4 regions of the Rhodococcus sp. 24CO genome follow, and region 1 is predicted to be linked to each of the others. Evidence: riboswitches for the same ligand, from Rfam matches in the RefSeq annotation. Region 1 holds a riboswitch; each other region holds the start of a gene.
The links. A riboswitch is a leader RNA that binds a small molecule or an ion and turns the genes downstream of it on or off. The one in region 1 is predicted to bind S-adenosylmethionine.
Positions count from the first base shown of each region.

Region 2: another riboswitch for S-adenosylmethionine. It lies ahead of V2B23_RS19920 (bifunctional o-acetylhomoserine/o-acetylserine sulfhydrylase); the one in region 1 lies ahead of V2B23_RS15435 (aminotransferase class V-fold PLP-dependent enzyme).
Region 3: another riboswitch for S-adenosylmethionine. It lies ahead of V2B23_RS20455 (putative leader peptide); the one in region 1 lies ahead of V2B23_RS15435 (aminotransferase class V-fold PLP-dependent enzyme).
Region 4: another riboswitch for S-adenosylmethionine. It lies ahead of V2B23_RS20430 (amino acid ABC transporter permease); the one in region 1 lies ahead of V2B23_RS15435 (aminotransferase class V-fold PLP-dependent enzyme).

Region 1 covers NZ_JAZFNF010000005.1:538,698-542,907, reverse strand. The annotation lists gene V2B23_RS15440 (BCCT family transporter) at 1-1,100, opposite strand, end outside; SAM riboswitch class IV at 1,643-1,757, shown strand; gene V2B23_RS15435 (aminotransferase class V-fold PLP-dependent enzyme) at 1,812-3,134, shown strand; gene V2B23_RS15430 (hypothetical protein) at 3,265-3,879, shown strand; gene V2B23_RS15425 (PaaX family transcriptional regulator C-terminal domain-containing protein) at 3,858-4,210, opposite strand, start outside.
Region 2 covers NZ_JAZFNF010000007.1:450,852-455,061, reverse strand. The annotation lists gene metX (homoserine O-acetyltransferase MetX) at 1-317, opposite strand, end outside; gene V2B23_RS19920 (bifunctional o-acetylhomoserine/o-acetylserine sulfhydrylase) at 314-1,609, opposite strand; SAM riboswitch class IV at 1,753-1,897, opposite strand; gene V2B23_RS19915 (NADP-dependent isocitrate dehydrogenase) at 2,204-3,427, shown strand; gene V2B23_RS19910 (MFS transporter) at 3,641-4,210, shown strand, end outside.
Region 3 covers NZ_JAZFNF010000008.1:53,551-57,760, reverse strand. The annotation lists gene V2B23_RS20460 (ABC transporter substrate-binding protein) at 1-1,391, opposite strand, end outside; gene V2B23_RS20455 (putative leader peptide) at 1,559-1,648, opposite strand; SAM riboswitch class I at 1,658-1,752, opposite strand; gene V2B23_RS20450 (GNAT family N-acetyltransferase) at 1,840-2,373, opposite strand; gene V2B23_RS20445 (FAD-dependent oxidoreductase) at 2,406-3,515, opposite strand; gene V2B23_RS20440 (ABC transporter substrate-binding protein) at 3,526-4,210, opposite strand, start outside.
Region 4 covers NZ_JAZFNF010000008.1:49,295-53,504, reverse strand. The annotation lists gene V2B23_RS20440 (ABC transporter substrate-binding protein) at 1-241, opposite strand, end outside; gene V2B23_RS20435 (amino acid ABC transporter ATP-binding protein) at 304-1,089, opposite strand; gene V2B23_RS20430 (amino acid ABC transporter permease) at 1,086-2,060, opposite strand; SAM riboswitch class I at 2,273-2,368, opposite strand; gene V2B23_RS20425 (sulfite exporter TauE/SafE family protein) at 2,570-3,337, shown strand; gene V2B23_RS20420 (HAD-IIA family hydrolase) at 3,375-4,187, shown strand.

The DNA of each region.
Region 1 (4,210 bases):
AACCACAACGAACCGACCAGCGTCGGGGCCAGCAGCACACCGAAGACGAATTCGCGGATGGTGCGACCACGTGAGATGCGTGCGATGAACATGCCGACAAACGGTGCCCAGCTCATCCACCAACCCCAGTAGAAGATGGTCCATGTGCCCTGCCAGCCGTCTTCCGCAAACGGGGAGGTGCGCAGCATCAGTTCCGGAAGGGCCTGAACGTAGCCGCCGAGGTTCTGTACCCAGGACTGCAGCAGGAACAACGTGGGGCCGAGGATCAGGACGAACAGGGCCAGCGCTGCAGCGAGCATCATGTTGATGTTGGAGAGCCACTTCAGGCCCTTGGTGACACCGGAGACCACGGAGAAGGTGGCCATACCCGTCACGATGACGATGATGGCGATGACCAGCCAGTTGTCGGTTTCCACCCAGCCGAGGTAGTCGAGGCCGGCGGTAATCTGCTGAACACCGAATCCGAGCGAGGTGGCGACGCCGAACAGGGTGCCGACGATCGCGACGACGTCGATGGCGTGCCCGATCTTGCCCTCGATGCGGGCGCGTCCGAGTAGGGGTTCGAGGAGCCAGCGGATCGAGAGCGGGCGACCCTTGCGGTAGGTCATGTACGCCAGTCCGAGACCGACAACAACGTAGATGGCCCACGCGTGCAGGCCCCAATGGAACATCGTCAGTTCCATGGCCTGATTTGCGGCCGCGTCGGTGGATCCTGCTACCCGGCCCGCGACCGGCGGGTCCACGTAGTGCGAAAGTGGTTCTGCCACTCCGTAAAACACCAGACCGATGCCCATGCCAGCACTGAACAGCATGGCAAACCACGACATCATGCCGAACTCGGGTTGTTCGTCGTCGCGGCCGAGCCTGATGTTGCCGATCCGGCTGATCGCGCAGTAGAGCGCAAAGACCACAAATCCGGTGGCGGACAGGATGTACCACCAGCCGACACCATCGGTGATGGCGTTGTTGAGGCTCTGGAAGGCGTCGGACGCAGTCCCGGAGTAGATCACGGCAAAGGCGATCAGCCCGAAGATCACTATCGATGCCGGGACGAATACGGGTTTCCGTAGTCCCTTCCACGCGTTTTTGACCGCAGTCATCTCGCTCCTTCACACAGTTCAGCGTGCCTATCGCACTCCGGCGACATCGTCGACGCGTTCAGCCCTCGTATGGCGGCCACAGGTCGCGTAGGTGGGCATGTGCTCGCACCATCGCAGTAAAGACCGGGCTATCGCTTTGCAATTCAACGTAGCTGCGCAGTTCTGTCGACTCAAATGAATGAAAGGTGGTGCAGTGTTGACGAATATGCCGGCTCTATTCGGCTATTCACCTGTATTTTGTTGCTGTTAAATGATTTTCGCAATCTCAGGTTCGAAATTTGTTCGAATCTCTCTGGAATTCAAGGAACGAAGGATCTTCGTGAGCTTCGGAACGAATCGAATTTGTCAAACTCGGCGAATGATTTTGTAGGTCACCGCTTATGGCCCGCGGATGCCGCTCTCGACGATAGCGGTGCCACGGAAGTCGAAACGTTGCCGTGATGGTGGTCACCACGAGGAGACGTCGGGCGATTTGTCGGTATCGAGAGCGCGCTCCGCGCTGGGGTTGACAAGCCGGTGGAGTCCTGTCATTCTCGTTTGCAGGTCACGAGTACCAGTGTTCAGCCCCGGCTTGCTGGTCGGCAACCCTCCTCCGCGGTGGGGTGCTCCGGGTGACGACCCGGCTGTATCCGAAAACGGATTCGGCAAGCGCGGACTCTTCCGGGGACATCACCCGAACGAATGAGTCCTTGAACGTGAGGATTGTCTTCGATGACTGCTGTTCTGAGTGCCGATACCTGCACCGCTCCCATCGCCAAGGTTTCCGGCGCCGACCTGCAGGTTCCCCTCGTCCAGGGTGGCGAGTGTTCCTATGCGAACTTCGACTACGCAGCGAGCGCGCCGGCGTTGGCCCAGGTCACCGACCGCATTGCGGAACTGCTTCCCACGTACGCCAGCGTCCACCGTGGTGCCGGATACGCCTCGCGGATCTCCACACTCACCTACGAGAACGCTCGCGAATCGGTTGCCCGCTTCGTGAACTGCGCCGACGATCAGGTTGTCGTCTTCACCCGCAACACGACGGACTCGCTCAATCTTCTCGCTCAGTCCGTGCCCGGCAGCACTGTCGTTCTCGACGTCGAGCATCACGCAAACCTGTTGCCCTGGAACGATGCTCGCATCGTCACGGCCGCTGATACCGTCGAAGAAACCATCGAGCGCCTGATCGCAGAACTGTGCACCAAGCCCGCCGCACTCCTCGCCATCACGGGAGCGTCCAACGTGACCGGCGAGATCCTGCCGATCGCACGCCTCGCGGACATTGCACATCGTTGTGGTGCACGCATCCTCGTCGACGCTGCGCAGTTGGCTCCCCACCGTCGTATCGACCTGCAGGACTGCGGAGTCGACTACCTCGCATTCTCCGGACACAAGCTGTACGCACCGTTCGGTGCCGGCGTCCTCGTCGGTCGCCGCGACTGGCTCGACGAGGCCAAGCCGTACCTCGCCGGTGGTGGCGCTGTCCGTGAGGTGACGCTGGAATCCACCGAGTGGGCCTGCGCTCCCGCCCGTCACGAGGCCGGTTCGCCCAACGTCCTCGGTGCTGCTGCAATCGCCGCTGCCTGCGACGCCCTGACCGCTCTCGACTTCGATGCCATCTCGGAGCACGAGAAGGCGCTCACCGCTCAGCTGACCGACGGACTGGCCGCCGTCGCCGGCGTCAACTTGCTCCGGTTGTGGGCCGATGCTCCCGACGCCGTCGGAATCGTCACCTTCACCGTCGACGGCTACGAAGCCGGCGAGGTTGCCGCATTCCTCTCGGCAGAACATGGCATCGGCGTCCGCGACGGACGCTTCTGCGCACACCCGTTGCTCTCACGTCTCGGCCTGTCCGGCGGTGCCGTTCGCGCCAGCCTCGGATTGGGCAGCAGCTCCGACGACGTCACCCGCCTGATCAACGCCGTGAGCATCCTGGTTTCGAATCAGCGTGATTGGAACTACGAAAAGACCGCCGGTGCATGGAATCCTGTGCCCGAGACCCGCACTTTCCTTGGTGGCACCGCCGGCGACGCCGGCGCAGCCGAATGCGTCTGAGCTCACATCCGGATGCAGTGATTGAAATAGGCAACTAACATGGCAGACATGACAACTGCGGCGTTTGGAATGTGTACGAGCTGACGATCGTCTCGCGCTCACCCCTCCCTCCATACTTTCGGAGATACACATGTCTTCTATCGCATCTCATTCCCTGCACGTAGCTGTTGAACTGACCGGATTCGGCCACCATCCCGCTGCCGAAGGAGCTCCCGGCAACCTGCCGCTCATCGGCGCGGATTACTGGGTCGATCTCACCGAAGGTGACACCCTTCTCGATCTGACGGCCTTCCCCGTCAATGTCATTCGGATCCGTGCCACCGACCTGCGCGACGCCCAAGCTCAGCGCGCCCAGATTCGTGCGGCGATTGCCGAGGACGGCCGTGATCCTGACTCTGTTGCCGTGTTGGTCGATCTCGAAATCCTGATCGCTCCGGAAGCGCGGGCTGCGCGTAAAGAGTTGGCGCAGTTGGACAGTGCGCTGAACGTCCCGCGTATCCCGGCGTCGCTGCACTACGTAGGAACACCGTCCGGTCTCGGCAGTTTGATCGCCGATATTCGGGCTGCCGACGTTGCAGACGGTGTGACGTTGCTTCCGTTGTCGTTGCCTCGCACTCTCGAACATCTTGTCGGCGAAACCATTCCGTGGCTGCAGTCGCGGGGATTGGTGACTCCGGCCACAGCTGTCGACGAGGTTCTCGGGCGCTTCGGATTGCCGCAGCGTCAGCGCACGCTCGCGTCCTGATCGCCGATTGCATCTGCGTAGAGGTGGAATAGCGACGGCAGTTGGTCGGCGCCATCCACCTGTGCCAGAAGCGCCCAGCACTGCGCAGTGATCGACCGCGCCCGCTTGCCAATCCAGTTGGTGGGCAGTAATTCCGGTGGTAGGAGCGGATCGGGTTCCATCGCTCGCGTGAATTCCGCCGCGAGTTCGATTGTCATCGTTACGGCGTCAGTGGCAGTGAAGGCTGAAGTGTGCCGCAGTTTGTGCAGGCGCGCGGTCGCCACGTTCAGTAGCTGATCGTATCCGGCTGCGATCTCGTCCAGTGGCCACAGTTGTGCGGCAATCTTCGAGG
Region 2 (4,210 bases), on a different contig from region 1:
ACATTGGTGGCGATGACACACCATTCGCCTGTGTCGACAGGTTCGCCCGGGCCAACCATTCCGTTCCACCAACCGGGTGACGGCTGATTCTCGGACGACGGACCGGTGACGTGTGAGTCGCCGGTCAATGCATGTTCCACGAGCACGACGTTGTCGCGGTTCGGGGACAGTTCGCCCCACCGTTGAACCGCAAGCGATACCGACGGCAGCACCGCGCCGTTCTCGAGTTGCAGCGAGCCGATGTCGACGGTTCCGACTCGGCCGTCCGGGGGCGGCAGGACATCCGCGACCGGTGTCTGAGCCTCGTTGACGGTCAAGACGCTGCCGCCGCGGTGAGGCCGGTTTCGAGATCGGCGAGGATGTCGGCGATGCCTTCGATTCCGACGGCGAGGCGGACGAGACCGGGGGTGACGCCGGCGGCGAGTTGTTCCTCGGGGGTGAGTTGGGCGTGAGTGGTGGAGGCGGGGTGGATGACGAGGGAGCGGACGTCACCGATGTTGGCGACGTGGCTGTGCAGCGTCAGGGCGTTGACGAACTTCTTGCCGGCGTCGACGCCGCCGGGTAGTTCGAACGTGACGATGGCGCCGGTTCCCTTGGGGGTCAGCTGCTTTCCGCGTTCGTACCACGGCGAGGAGGGGAGTCCGGCGTAGGAGACGGACGCGACGGCCTGGTGGCCTTCGAGGAATTCGGCCACCTGCTGAGCGTTGGAGACATGGCGCTCGATGCGCAGGCTCAACGTTTCGATGCCCTGGGCGATGAGGAACGCGTTGAACGGTGCGACGGCGGAGCCGAGGTCGCGCAGCAGTTGTACACGCGCCTTGAGAACGTAGGCGGGTGCGCCGAGGTCGGCGAAGGTGACGCCGTGGTAGCTCGGGTCGGGGGTGGTGAAGTTGGTGTGCCGGCCTTGCGTCCAGTCGAAAGTACCGCCGTCGACGATGACGCCGGCGATAGCCGTGCCGTGTCCGCCGAGGTATTTGGTGGCGGAGTGCAGGACGATGTCGGCGCCGTGTTCGAGGGGGCGAAGCAAGTAGGGCGTCGCGACGGTGTTGTCGACGATCAGGGGGAGGCCGTTCTCATGAGCCACCGCTGAGATCCCGGGGATGTCGAGGATGTGGTTCTTGGGATTTGCGATCGTTTCGCCGAAAAATGCCTTGGTGTTCGGGCGGATGGCTTCGCGCCAGTGGTCGAGGTTGTCGGGATCCTCGACGAACGTGACTTCGATGCCGAGCTTGCGAAGCGTGTAGTGCAGGAGGTTGTAGGTGCCGCCGTACAGGTAGGGGCTGGCAACGATATGGTCTCCGGCCTCTGCGAGGTTGAGGATTGCGAGGGTTTCGGCAGCCTGACCCGAGGACAGGAGGAGTGCCGCGACACCACCTTCGAGTGCAGCGATGCGCTGCTCGACGGCGTCCTGCGTCGGGTTCATGATGCGCGTGTAGATGTTGCCCGGCTCAGCCAGACCGAACAACGCGGCGGCGTGGTCGGTGCTGTCGAAGACGTAGCTGGTGGTCTGGTAGATCGGCAGTGCGCGCGCGTTGGTGGCGGTGTCTGCGGTTTGTCCGGCGTGGACCTGCTTGGTCTCGAAGGACCAGTTAGCTGAGATGTCGGTCATGATTTGTGTACTCCAGTGGTCTGACGGATAGCTGTCGGACGGGGGCGAATGATCGCCGCCCCGTGCTGGGGTCTATCTACAAGTGCGACACATACTGAAAAACCTCCGTGGGGCTCGGCCCGGTCTGGGGTCCGTCCCTGTCGGACCCGCGCTTGTCGCCTGGAAATCCGGTGAAACTGCAATTGCGCAGTTTCGCCTCGAGGCGACCTGGTCATCACCCGGGGCACCCCACCGCGGTTGGAGGGTTGCCGTCCAGCGAGCCGGGGCTTGACGCTGGTACTCATGACCGAGCTGAATTCTACCGGGAGTGAAGCCGAAGGATGACGCGGGTCGAAGTGTGCGGTGTCACCAGTCGCCATTCGACGTGAGGGTGCCCGCTAGCAGGCAAAAGTTACCGACGAGTAGTGACTTGGAGGAGGGGCTGCCGGTTGCGGCTCCCAGGGTTAGCAGTACGCTTGTCTTGTTTGGGACTCATCTCCCGGGATCAGTCCACACAGTCTAGGTTTGATAATCGAACCGTTCGCGGACTCACTCACAAAGTGTGACCGCAACCGTGTAACCAGGGGAAACTTCCTAGGAGGACGCGAAGCACCCATGTCCAAAATAAAGGTTGAGGGCACCGTCGTCGAACTCGACGGCGACGAGATGACACGCATTATCTGGCAGTTCATCAAAGACAAGTTGATCCACCCGTACCTCGATGTGAACCTCGAGTACTACGACCTCGGTATCGAATACCGCGACGAGACGGATGACCAGGTCACCATCGACGCCGCACACGCGATCCAGAAGCACGGCGTGGGCGTCAAGTGCGCCACCATCACGCCGGACGAGGCTCGTGTCGAGGAATTCGGTCTCAAGAAGATGTGGCGTTCCCCGAACGGAACGATCCGCAACATTCTCGGCGGCACGATCTTCCGCGCACCGATCATCATCTCGAACGTTCCGCGACTCGTCCCGGGCTGGACCAAGCCGATCATCATCGGCCGTCACGCATTCGGTGACCAGTACCGCGCCACAGACTTCAAGGTCCCCGGCCCCGGCAAGGTGATGATCACCTACACGCCTGAGGACGGAAGCGCACCGATCGAGCACGAACTGGTCAACTTCCCCGAGAATGGCGGCATCGTCCAGGGGCAGTACAACTTCAACGATTCCATCCGTGACTTCGCTCGTGCGTCGCTCACCTATGGTCTGCAGCAGAACTACCCGGTGTATCTGTCCACCAAGAACACCATTCTCAAGGCGTACGACGGTGCCTTCAAGGACATCTTCCAGCACGTCTACGAGACCGAGTTCAAGGCTGAGTTCGATGCCGCTGGTCTGACCTACGAACACCGCCTCATCGACGACATGGTCGCTTCCGCACTCAAGTGGGAGGGCGGCTACGTCTGGGCATGCAAGAACTACGACGGCGACGTCCAGTCCGACACAGTGGCTCAGGGCTTCGGCTCGCTCGGCCTCATGACGTCGGTTCTGCTGACACCGGACGGAAAGACCTGTGAGGCAGAGGCTGCTCACGGCACCGTCACGCGTCACTACCGTCAGCACCAGCAGGGCAAGCCCACCTCGACCAACCCGATCGCGTCCATCTTCGCGTGGACCCGTGGGCTCGAGCACCGCGGCAAGCTCGACAACACCCCTGAGGTCATCGGCTTCGCGCAGCAGCTCGAAGACGTTGTCATCAAGACCGTCGAAAGCGGCCAGATGACCAAGGACCTCTCGATGCTGGTCGGCGGCGACCAGGGTTACCTGACCACCGAAGAATTCCTCGGTGCGCTCGATGTGAACCTGCAGAAGTCGATGGCAGCCAAGTAGTAAGTTCCACAGCTGCACTTTCCAGATGGGACGCCCGGACTCCGGGCGTCCCATCTGTGTCTGCTCTGTGTCTGCAGTCTCACGTGAGCGAACTCACCCGCTCTCACTTGGAAGTTCAACCAAGGGTGCGACCACAATTGACCAGTGACTTCGTCTACCCTCTCCCGCCCTGATGCCCCGACATCCGGGGCTCGGTCTGCCAGGGGTCCGGCGATGCTCGCGTTGGCACTCGGCGGATTCGGAATCGGCACCACCGAGTTCGTGGCAATGGGTCTCCTGCCGGAGATGGCAACCGGGTTGGGGGTGTCCGAGCCCACCGCCGGTCATGTCATTTCCGCGTATGCGCTCGGTGTTGTGGTCGGCGCGCCGCTCATCGCGGCGCTGACTGCTCGGATCCCGCGACGCACATTGCTGATCGCGCTCATGATCGCGTTCACGGTGGGCAATGCCGCGTCGGTGTTCGCGCCGTCGTACACCACGCTGATGCTCGCCCGGTTTGTCGCCGGGTTGCCGCACGGTGCCTACTTCGGTGTTGCCGCCCTCGTTGCGGCGCACCTGGCTGAACCGGGTAAACGTGCCAAAGCCGTTGCCATGGTGATGATGGGTCTCTCCGTCGCCAACGTCGTCGGTGTGCCGGCTGCCGCATGGCTCGGGCAGACCTTGGGATGGCGGAGTGCATTCGCATTGGTCGCAGTCATCGGTGTCGTCACTGTGGCGTCGCTGCTCGTCTGGATCCCGCGCCTCGACGCTATGCCGATCACCAACCCGATCACCGAACTCAAG
Region 3 (4,210 bases), on a different contig from region 1:
CCGTCGAGGCCGAAGGACGCCCGAAGGATGTCCGCATCGGCACGGGTGGAGTTGTAGTACACGGCATCGTAATCACCCGAAGTCTGCTTCTCGGTGAGTTCCCCGTTGGACAGCAGGTTGAGCCTCGCATCCACACCCACCTTCCGCAGCTGCTGCTGAACCAGCTCGAGGATTGCCTGGTTGCCGGCGAACGCCGGGCTGAAGGAAATCGCGAAAGTCAGTTTCTGGCCGTCCTTCTCACGTACTCCGTCGGAACCGGCCTTCCACCCTGCCGCATCGAGTAGCTTTTCCGCTTTGTCGGCGTCATAGGTCACGACACCTGATTGATCGGCATAGAGCGGTGTGGTGTGCGCCAGTGGGCTCGTCGCCGGGAAGAACGACGGATCCAGGACCGTGTCGACAAGTTCCTGCCGGTTGATCGCGGGGATGATCGCTTGGCGCACAGCCTGATCGGCGAGAACACCGCGGCTCACGTTGGGCTGGAAGAAGAAGCTCACCCCGGGATTGGGCCGAGTGAGAATGCGTCCGCCTGCCGCTTCGATCTGCGGAGCGTCCTGCGTCAATGCGTCACTGACCGCGTCGAGTTGCCCCGAGGCGACGCTGCCTGCACGCACTCCCGACTCCGGAACAACAGTGAAGTTGACGCCGTCCAGATACGCCTCCCCCTGATGACCGGTCACATCCGACGACCAGTTGTATCCGGCGCGCTTCTCGATCGCGACCGATCGATCCTGCTGCCAGTCCGTGTAGACAAACGGGCCGGATCCCACAACCGCAGCCCCGGCGCAACGCTGCTCCGACGGTAGTGCCGTGGTCGAGTCCGCCAGAATGCCGAGCTGCGGCGTCGAAGTTGCCTGCAGGAACTGAACATTGGGACCGGAGAAGTTGACCTTGGCGGTGTGGGCGTCGACGACATCCGTGCCGGTGTACGAGGACAGGTAGCTCTTCGCCAGGGCGGCGTTCGGGCCCAGATCCTTGACCACGTCGAAGTTCTTCTTGACCGACTCTGCCGTCACCGGCGTACCGTCACTGAACGTGACACCGTCGCGCAGCGTGAACGTGAAGCTAGCGGCATCGGGGCTGATGTCCCAACTTTTTGCCAGCCACGGCGTGATCTCACCTGTCTCCGGATCCTGGTCGGTCAGCGAATCCACCACGGTACGAGTGACATACACAGTCTGATTCGTACCTGCCTGTGCAGGGTCAGCGCAGGTGGGCGCCGTCGAGAGTCCGTAGCGCAGGGTTCCACCCGACTGGGCCGGCCCGGCGTCGGCGCTGGTGTCACCACTACTGGTGCTGCAACCGGCAAGTACGGTGCCGAGAACCGAAATAGCGCCGATACCAGCGGCGACGGTGACGCGTGAGCGTGCACCGATTGAGCGTGAAGACACCAAGAACTCCTAAAGAGGCATGCGGAAAAGCGCGCTTGCCACCACCGGAGTACGGGGCAAGCAAGCACGAATCAGCTACGAAGAGAAGAGAAAACAGGCTTACCCACGTACGGGAGCCTCGAGAGACTGACCAGGGTCAACTACGACGGTAAACATCGCGGCCATGGTCAGTGAGTACAGAACGATCCTGCTGTGCGGCACAGGTCTACGTGACGACGCGACCACGCGGTAGCGAAACCGCCTTCAACTGCCTTCATTACTGCATTCCTCCATCGATCCTGGCGGTAGCACCCTCACGCGATGACGCGAAGGGTTGCTGCGACTTCATTGAGCCAGGTCTCTCTGTCGCTCGAGATGGTCGTTCGCAAGTCTACGAGATGATCGCGAGTTGTCAACTCGTTCAGTAGGAATTGCAGGCTACGCCACATTTTCGGGAACCGCGCCGCGCTCATGCCGATACCCGCCGGTCGTAGTCATGCCGTACCCGTAGCTTCTTCTCGAATGGGTGAATTCCCACGTCGAGCGGTGACAGCGCGGTGTCGTACAGCGGCGCGTAGCCACATGACAGGTAGAGCGCGACCGCTTCGGGTTGGCGTGGACCGGTTGTGAGATAGACCCGGTTGTATCCCCGAGCTGCGATCTCGGACTCCAACTCCCGGACAACGATCTTTCCGAGGCCACGCTGACGAAAAGCAGCCGACGTCCAGATTCTTTTCAGTTCGGCTGTTGTGGAATCGAATTGACGAAACGCGCCACCGGCGATGGCTTGATCACCGAGCGTGAGAACCAGCAACGCTCCGTGCGGCGGTGCAAACTCCTCGGCCGGATAGGTTGTGAGATCTTCGAACACCTCGTCACGCGTACCGCCGTATCGCGAACTGTATTCCACCGCCAATTCCGCGATGAGCGGAGCTGCCAGCGGATCGTTCTGCGACACCGACCGCACCTCTACGCCGCCGATTCCCGCAATCTCGACACTCATGTGACCTTCCTTTCGGTTTCCTTGCGCCGCATTCACCGCACCCCTAGCTGGAATTGCTGCGGCGACAGAGTATTTCCTTCCACCAGATCGGCCACCAGCTCACCCAACGCCGGCCCGAATTTGAATCCGTGTCCGGAGAAACCTGCGGCGACGGTGATCGCACCGACCCTGTCGATCACAAAATTGCTGTCAGGTGTGCTGGTGTACAGGCAGGTCAGGGACTCGACCTGGGTTGAATCGACACCCGGCAACCACGCTTCGGCATAGTCGACCAGACGCTGTTCGCCGGCGATGTCGGGCGTGTAGCTACGAGTCTGCGGAGTCACCTCCGGCCCCGTCGCATGCTCGCCGATCTTGATGCCGTCTTCGGAACCGAGTCCGTAGATCCCGGCTGTGTCCAGCTCTGCACCGGGATGATGAACAAAGCTCGGCCACTCCGTTCCAGGATCGAGGGGCGCAAAATGTGCCGGTTGTTCCTGCGTCGTACGCAAAGTCGGCAACACGACCTGTGCGCCGAGTTCGCTTCGCTCGATCAATTCCGCGGTCCACGCGCCGGCGGCAATCACTACGTGCCGCGCTCGCAGCGTCCCGTCGTCCGTGATCACGTCGACGCCGTACGACGCCTCGGCAACTGCCTGGACCCGCGTGTTGTGGCGGACGTCAGCGCCCTCGAACCGTGAACCCGCTTCGAGTGCAACGACGGCGCGGTCCGCGTGCAGCCTGCCCGCATCGCGGTGATGCAGGACGGTTGTATCGAATCGCAGCCCCGGCCAGCGGGCCGACGCTTCGGCTGGAGTGAGGATCTCGCCCTTGATACCCGCTTCGACAAGCACCCGCGACTTGGTCAGGACGGCAACGGGCAGCCCATGGTCGACGGCGCCCGTCAGTTCCAGAAACCCGATGTCCGTTGTTGTTTCCAACTCCTGCCACAGCGGAAGGGCCGACGCTGCCAGCGCGGTGTACAGGTGATTGTCGTATGCCTGCCGGTAGATACGTGACGTGCCATGGGACGCACCGTGCTTGTGCCCCGGCGTGAACTGCTCGAGCTGCACGACGCTGTGCCCGCGCGCCGCGAGCCGCCACGCGGCAGAGGACCCGACAAGCCCTCCGCCGATGACGATCGCATCGAAGATCTCACTCATTTGCGGATGCTCACTTGGTCTTCGGAAGGCCGGGCGGGTTGATCAGCGACGTGTCGACGGCTTCACCGGTGATGTTCCAGCGCTCGAGAATCTGCTGGTACGTGCCGTTCTCGATGGTGTGGTTGATGGCGTCGTTGATTGCCTTGATCAGGCCGTTGTCCTTCTTCACCAGCACGGCGATCTGTCCTTGCAGGGTGTCGCCCGCACCGGAGAATTCCCCGACCACCTCGGTTTCACCCGACTGCTTGGCATGGAACTGCGACGACGGGTTCGGTCCGAAGTAAGCATCGATGCGACCGGACTGCAGCGGGAGGTAGTAGTCAGTGGTGTTCTGATAGTAGGAGATATCGGTAGGTGCCAGACCGGCCGCGACGTTCTGCTCGTTCCACTTGACCAGCAGCGCTTCCTGATTGGTCCCGGAACCCACCGCGATCTTCAGACCCGCAATGTCCTTGGGTTCCGTGATGGAGACCCCGGCACCCTTTTTGGCCTCGAACGCGAGGGTATCGAGGCGGTAGGTGGCAAAGTCGTACTTCTCCTTACGTTCCTCTGTGACAGTCACATTGGAGAGGAACGCGTCGGCTTCACCAGAGTCGATCCGGACGAAGTTCTGTGCCCAGTCAGCCGTCTGCAGGTCTACCTTCAACCCGAGTACATCGCCGATCAGGTAGGCGAAGTCGGTCTCCGATCCGATG
Region 4 (4,210 bases), on a different contig from region 1:
CGGCGCTACCGGTCACTCGCAGGGTGCCGCTGTCGCGGATGTCCGCAGGCACCTCGGCAGCGATGGAATCGACTTTCGCGGTGGTGATGCGATTCTGCTCTGCGGTGAGGTTGTAACCCGCGGCTGCAGTGACCTGGCTGCCGTCGGACTCCGCGTCCGCACTGCTGCATCCAGCGCTGAGCAGTCCGACAGTGGCGAGAGCCGAGATCAGAAACGTGGCGCGGCGGGATCGAGAGAACATCAGTGTGTGCCTTTCGGGGAAGTGTCTGTGTGGTGACGGCGTCATAACCGTCGACCGTGTCGTCAGAGGACGCGGGAGAGAAAAGCTTTGGTTCGTTCGTGGACGGGATTGTCGATCACCTGCGAGGGCGGGCCCTGTTCGACGATGACGCCGCCGTCCATGAAGACTGCGGTGTCCGCTACCTCGCGGGCGAAGCCGACTTCGTGCGTGACGATGATCAACGTGGCACCGTCACGAGCGAGTTGGGCAAGAACTTCGAGAACTTCACCAACCAGTTCCGGGTCCAGTGCCGACGTCGGTTCGTCGAAGAGAATCACCGCCGGCCGCAGTGCCAAGGCTCGAGCAATGGCAACTCGCTGCTGTTGGCCACCGGAGAGTTGACGTGGATACTGATCGGCTTTGTCTCCCACACCGACTCGTTCGAGTAAGATCCGCGCCTCTCGGTACACGTCTTCGCGATCACGCTTCTGCGCCGACAGCGGGGCTTCCACTACATTTTCGAGAGCGGTGAGATGGGGAAACAGGTTGAAGTTCTGGAACACGAAACCGATGTGCGAGCGTTGCTTCAGGATTTCGCGATCGCGCAGTTCGTGTAGCCGATTTCCCTTGCGCCGGTATCCGATCAGTTCCCCGTCGATCCGCACTGTTCCCCGGTCGACCTTCTCCAGGTGATTCAGGGTGCGCAGCAGAGTGGATTTTCCCGAACCCGACGGCCCGAGAATGACGGTCACCTCGCCCTTGCGGACCAGGAGATCCACGCCGGCAAGCACTTCCAGTGAACCGAACGACTTGTGGATGCCCCGCGCCTCGACGGCGTAGACGTTGTCTTCGATCAATTCCGCGGTCATCGGGTCGCACCCCTCGGAATGTCGAGACGCGCATCACGAATCTCGTTGAATTTGTTGCGCGCCTTCTGCAGAGGCGTCAACGGAAGTGCTCGCGCCGAGCCGCGAGCGTAATGACGTTCGACGTAGTACTGGCCGATCGAGAGCAGCGTCGTGAGGATGATGTACCAGAGTGTTGCAACCATCAGGAGCGGCACCACTCGTCCGTTGCGCCCGAAGATGACCTGTACTTGGTAGAACAGTTCGGCGATTGCCATCGTCGAGACGATAGACGTCCCCTTGAACAACCCGATCACTTCGTTCGCGGCATTGGGAAGAATCGCCCGCATCGCCTGCGGCAGAATGATCTTGAAGAACTGGCGTCGGCGAGGAATCCCGAGCGAATGAGCAGCTTCGATCTGCCCGTGATCCACCGAGATTATGCCGGAGCGGATGATCTCCGCGGAGTACGCAGCCTGATGCAGCGCTAAACCGATGACAGCTGCGGTGAATCCGCCGATGACTCCGCTGGTCTGAAACGTGAAGAATTCCGGCCCGAACGGTATTCCGAGAGAGAGCGTTTGGTAGAGATAGGTGATGTTGAACCAGAAGAGCAACTGCACGATCAGTGGAATCGAGCGGAACGCCCAGATATAAGTCCAGGCGATCACCTGCAGAACCGGATTATTCGACAGTCGACCAAGCGCCAGCACGACTCCGAGTCCGAACCCGAGGATCGTTCCCCACAAGGTCAGTTTGATCGTCACCCACAATGCGGCAAGCACCGACTTCGCGGTGAAGTACTGCGCGAACGTCGGCCAGTCCCAGCCGGGATTCACCACAAGACCATGAATGAACTGGGCCAGCAGGATCAGTACTATCGCACTGACCACCCATTGGAACGGATGCCAGGTGCGGGCAACAACAAGTTCCGAGTCGGAAAGCTGAGGCTCGGCTACCGACTTCTCGGGGCGGACCTCGGTGGGCGCGCTCACGGCGCGCTGCCTGACGGAGTGGACATCACAAAATAGACCTTTCGGAATATGGGATTGCTGCGCGACGAATTTCCAGTGCAGAGAATTTCGGTCAGCGACAGTGACACGATGCGGTACGACGCAGGTCGATGTGACGTCGACGGTGCGGTGCGTACGCGTTCGAACCGGCGCACGAAGCAATACCGGCGCAGCGAGTGATACCCATGTGATGCCTTCCATCGGTCCTGGCAGAAAGCACCCGCTCCCGATTACTCGGGGGGTTGCTGCGACGTCGATGAGCCAGGTCTCTCGGTCGCTCGAGATGGTGAGCAAAGAGTAGACGCAGAATCCCCGGTCGTCAAATGTTGTATTTCCCTGCGAGACAAGGGAAATAGGGAACTATGCATGTTGAAATCAGGCTGATCGCAAGCCTCCCGAAAGCGGCGAAGGCAGTGTTGAATAGATGAGCCGCATCCGGCGCCCGCGAGCCACCGCTCACCCCCGAATCGCCCTGCAGTACCGTCTGCGGAGTGAGCGGACTGGACGCATTTTTTATTCTCGTGGCAGGTATCGGTGCCGGGGCGATCAACGCCGTGGTGGGCAGTGGAACTCTGATCACGTTCCCCACGCTCGTGGCTTTCGGCATGCCTCCGGTCACCGCGACGATGTCCAATGCCGTCGGCCTGGTCGCCGGGGGTGTTTCCGGCACCTGGGGTTACCGACGCGAATTGTCGGGGCAGTGGGACCGGCTTCGGTGGCAGATTCCGGCGTCGCTCGCCGGGGCGCTGCTCGGCTCGTGGTTGCTGATGCACCTACCCGAGAAGTTGTTCGAGACCATAGTTCCGGTATTGCTGATCCTGGCGCTCGCTCTCGTCCTCCTCCAACCACGGATCCAGGCGTGGGCGAAGAAGCGCTCGACCGAAGAGACAACGTTGTCGACCACACGGTTGATGCTCCTGACTGCGGGCACATTTGCCGTCGGTATCTACGGCGGCTATTTCACCGCCGCACAGGGCATCCTCCTGATCGGTGTGATGGGTGCCATCCTTCCCGAAACCCTGCAGCGCATGAACGGCGCGAAGAACCTGCTCTCACTACTCGTCAACATCGTCGCCGCGGTGATGTACATCAGCTTGGCCTTCGACCAGATCAATTGGGCAGCAGCCGGTTTGATCGCTGTCGGCTCGCTCGGCGGCGGTGTACTCGGAGCCCGCTACGGGCGACGCCTGTCTCCCACTGCGCTGCGGTACACGATTGTCGTCGTCGGCCTGATCGGACTGTGGCGTCTACTCGCTTGACCGCCCACGCCGGACGCCGTTCCCACATACTTGAAGCATGACCAAAACCGCGAATGAAACCCAGTGGACCTACCTCATGGACATGGACGGGGTCCTTGTTCACGAAGAACACTTGATACCGGGAGCGGATACGTTCCTCGCCGAACTTGCAGCGAACAACATCCCGTACATGGTGCTGACCAACAACTCGATCAGAACGCCACGAGACTTACGGGCACGTCTACTCAACTCCGGTCTCGACATCCCGGAGAAGTCCATCTGGACGTCAGCGCTGGCGACCGCCACCTTCCTCGCAAATCAACGACCGGGAGGCAGCGCGTACGTGGTCGGCGAATCCGGCCTGACCACGGCGCTGCACGACATCGGATACGTCCTGACGGACAGCGATCCCGATTACGTCGTCCTGGGAGAAACCCGCACCTACTCGTTCGAGGCCATCACCACCGCCATCAGATTGGTCGAGCGAGGCTCGCGGTTCATTGCCACCAATCCCGACGCCACCGGGCCCTCACGGGAGGGTTCGTTGCCTGCCACCGGTTCGGTTGCCGCCTTGATCACCAAAGCCACGGGACGCGACCCGTACTACGTCGGCAAGCCGAATGCCCTCATGATGCGATCCGCACTGCGGTCCATCGGCGCTCATTCAGCCAACACCCTGATGATCGGCGACCGGATGGACACCGACATCGTGTGTGGCCTGGAGGCCGGCTTGCAGACCATCCTCGTCATGACCGGGATCTCGACACCGGCGTCCGTGGAGCTGTACCCATATCGCCCGACCATTGTTCTGGAATCCGTCGCCGCCCTTGTCGGAAATACGACGGATCCTTTTCGTAGCACTAAACAATGACAATTCGGACATATCGCCCTCAA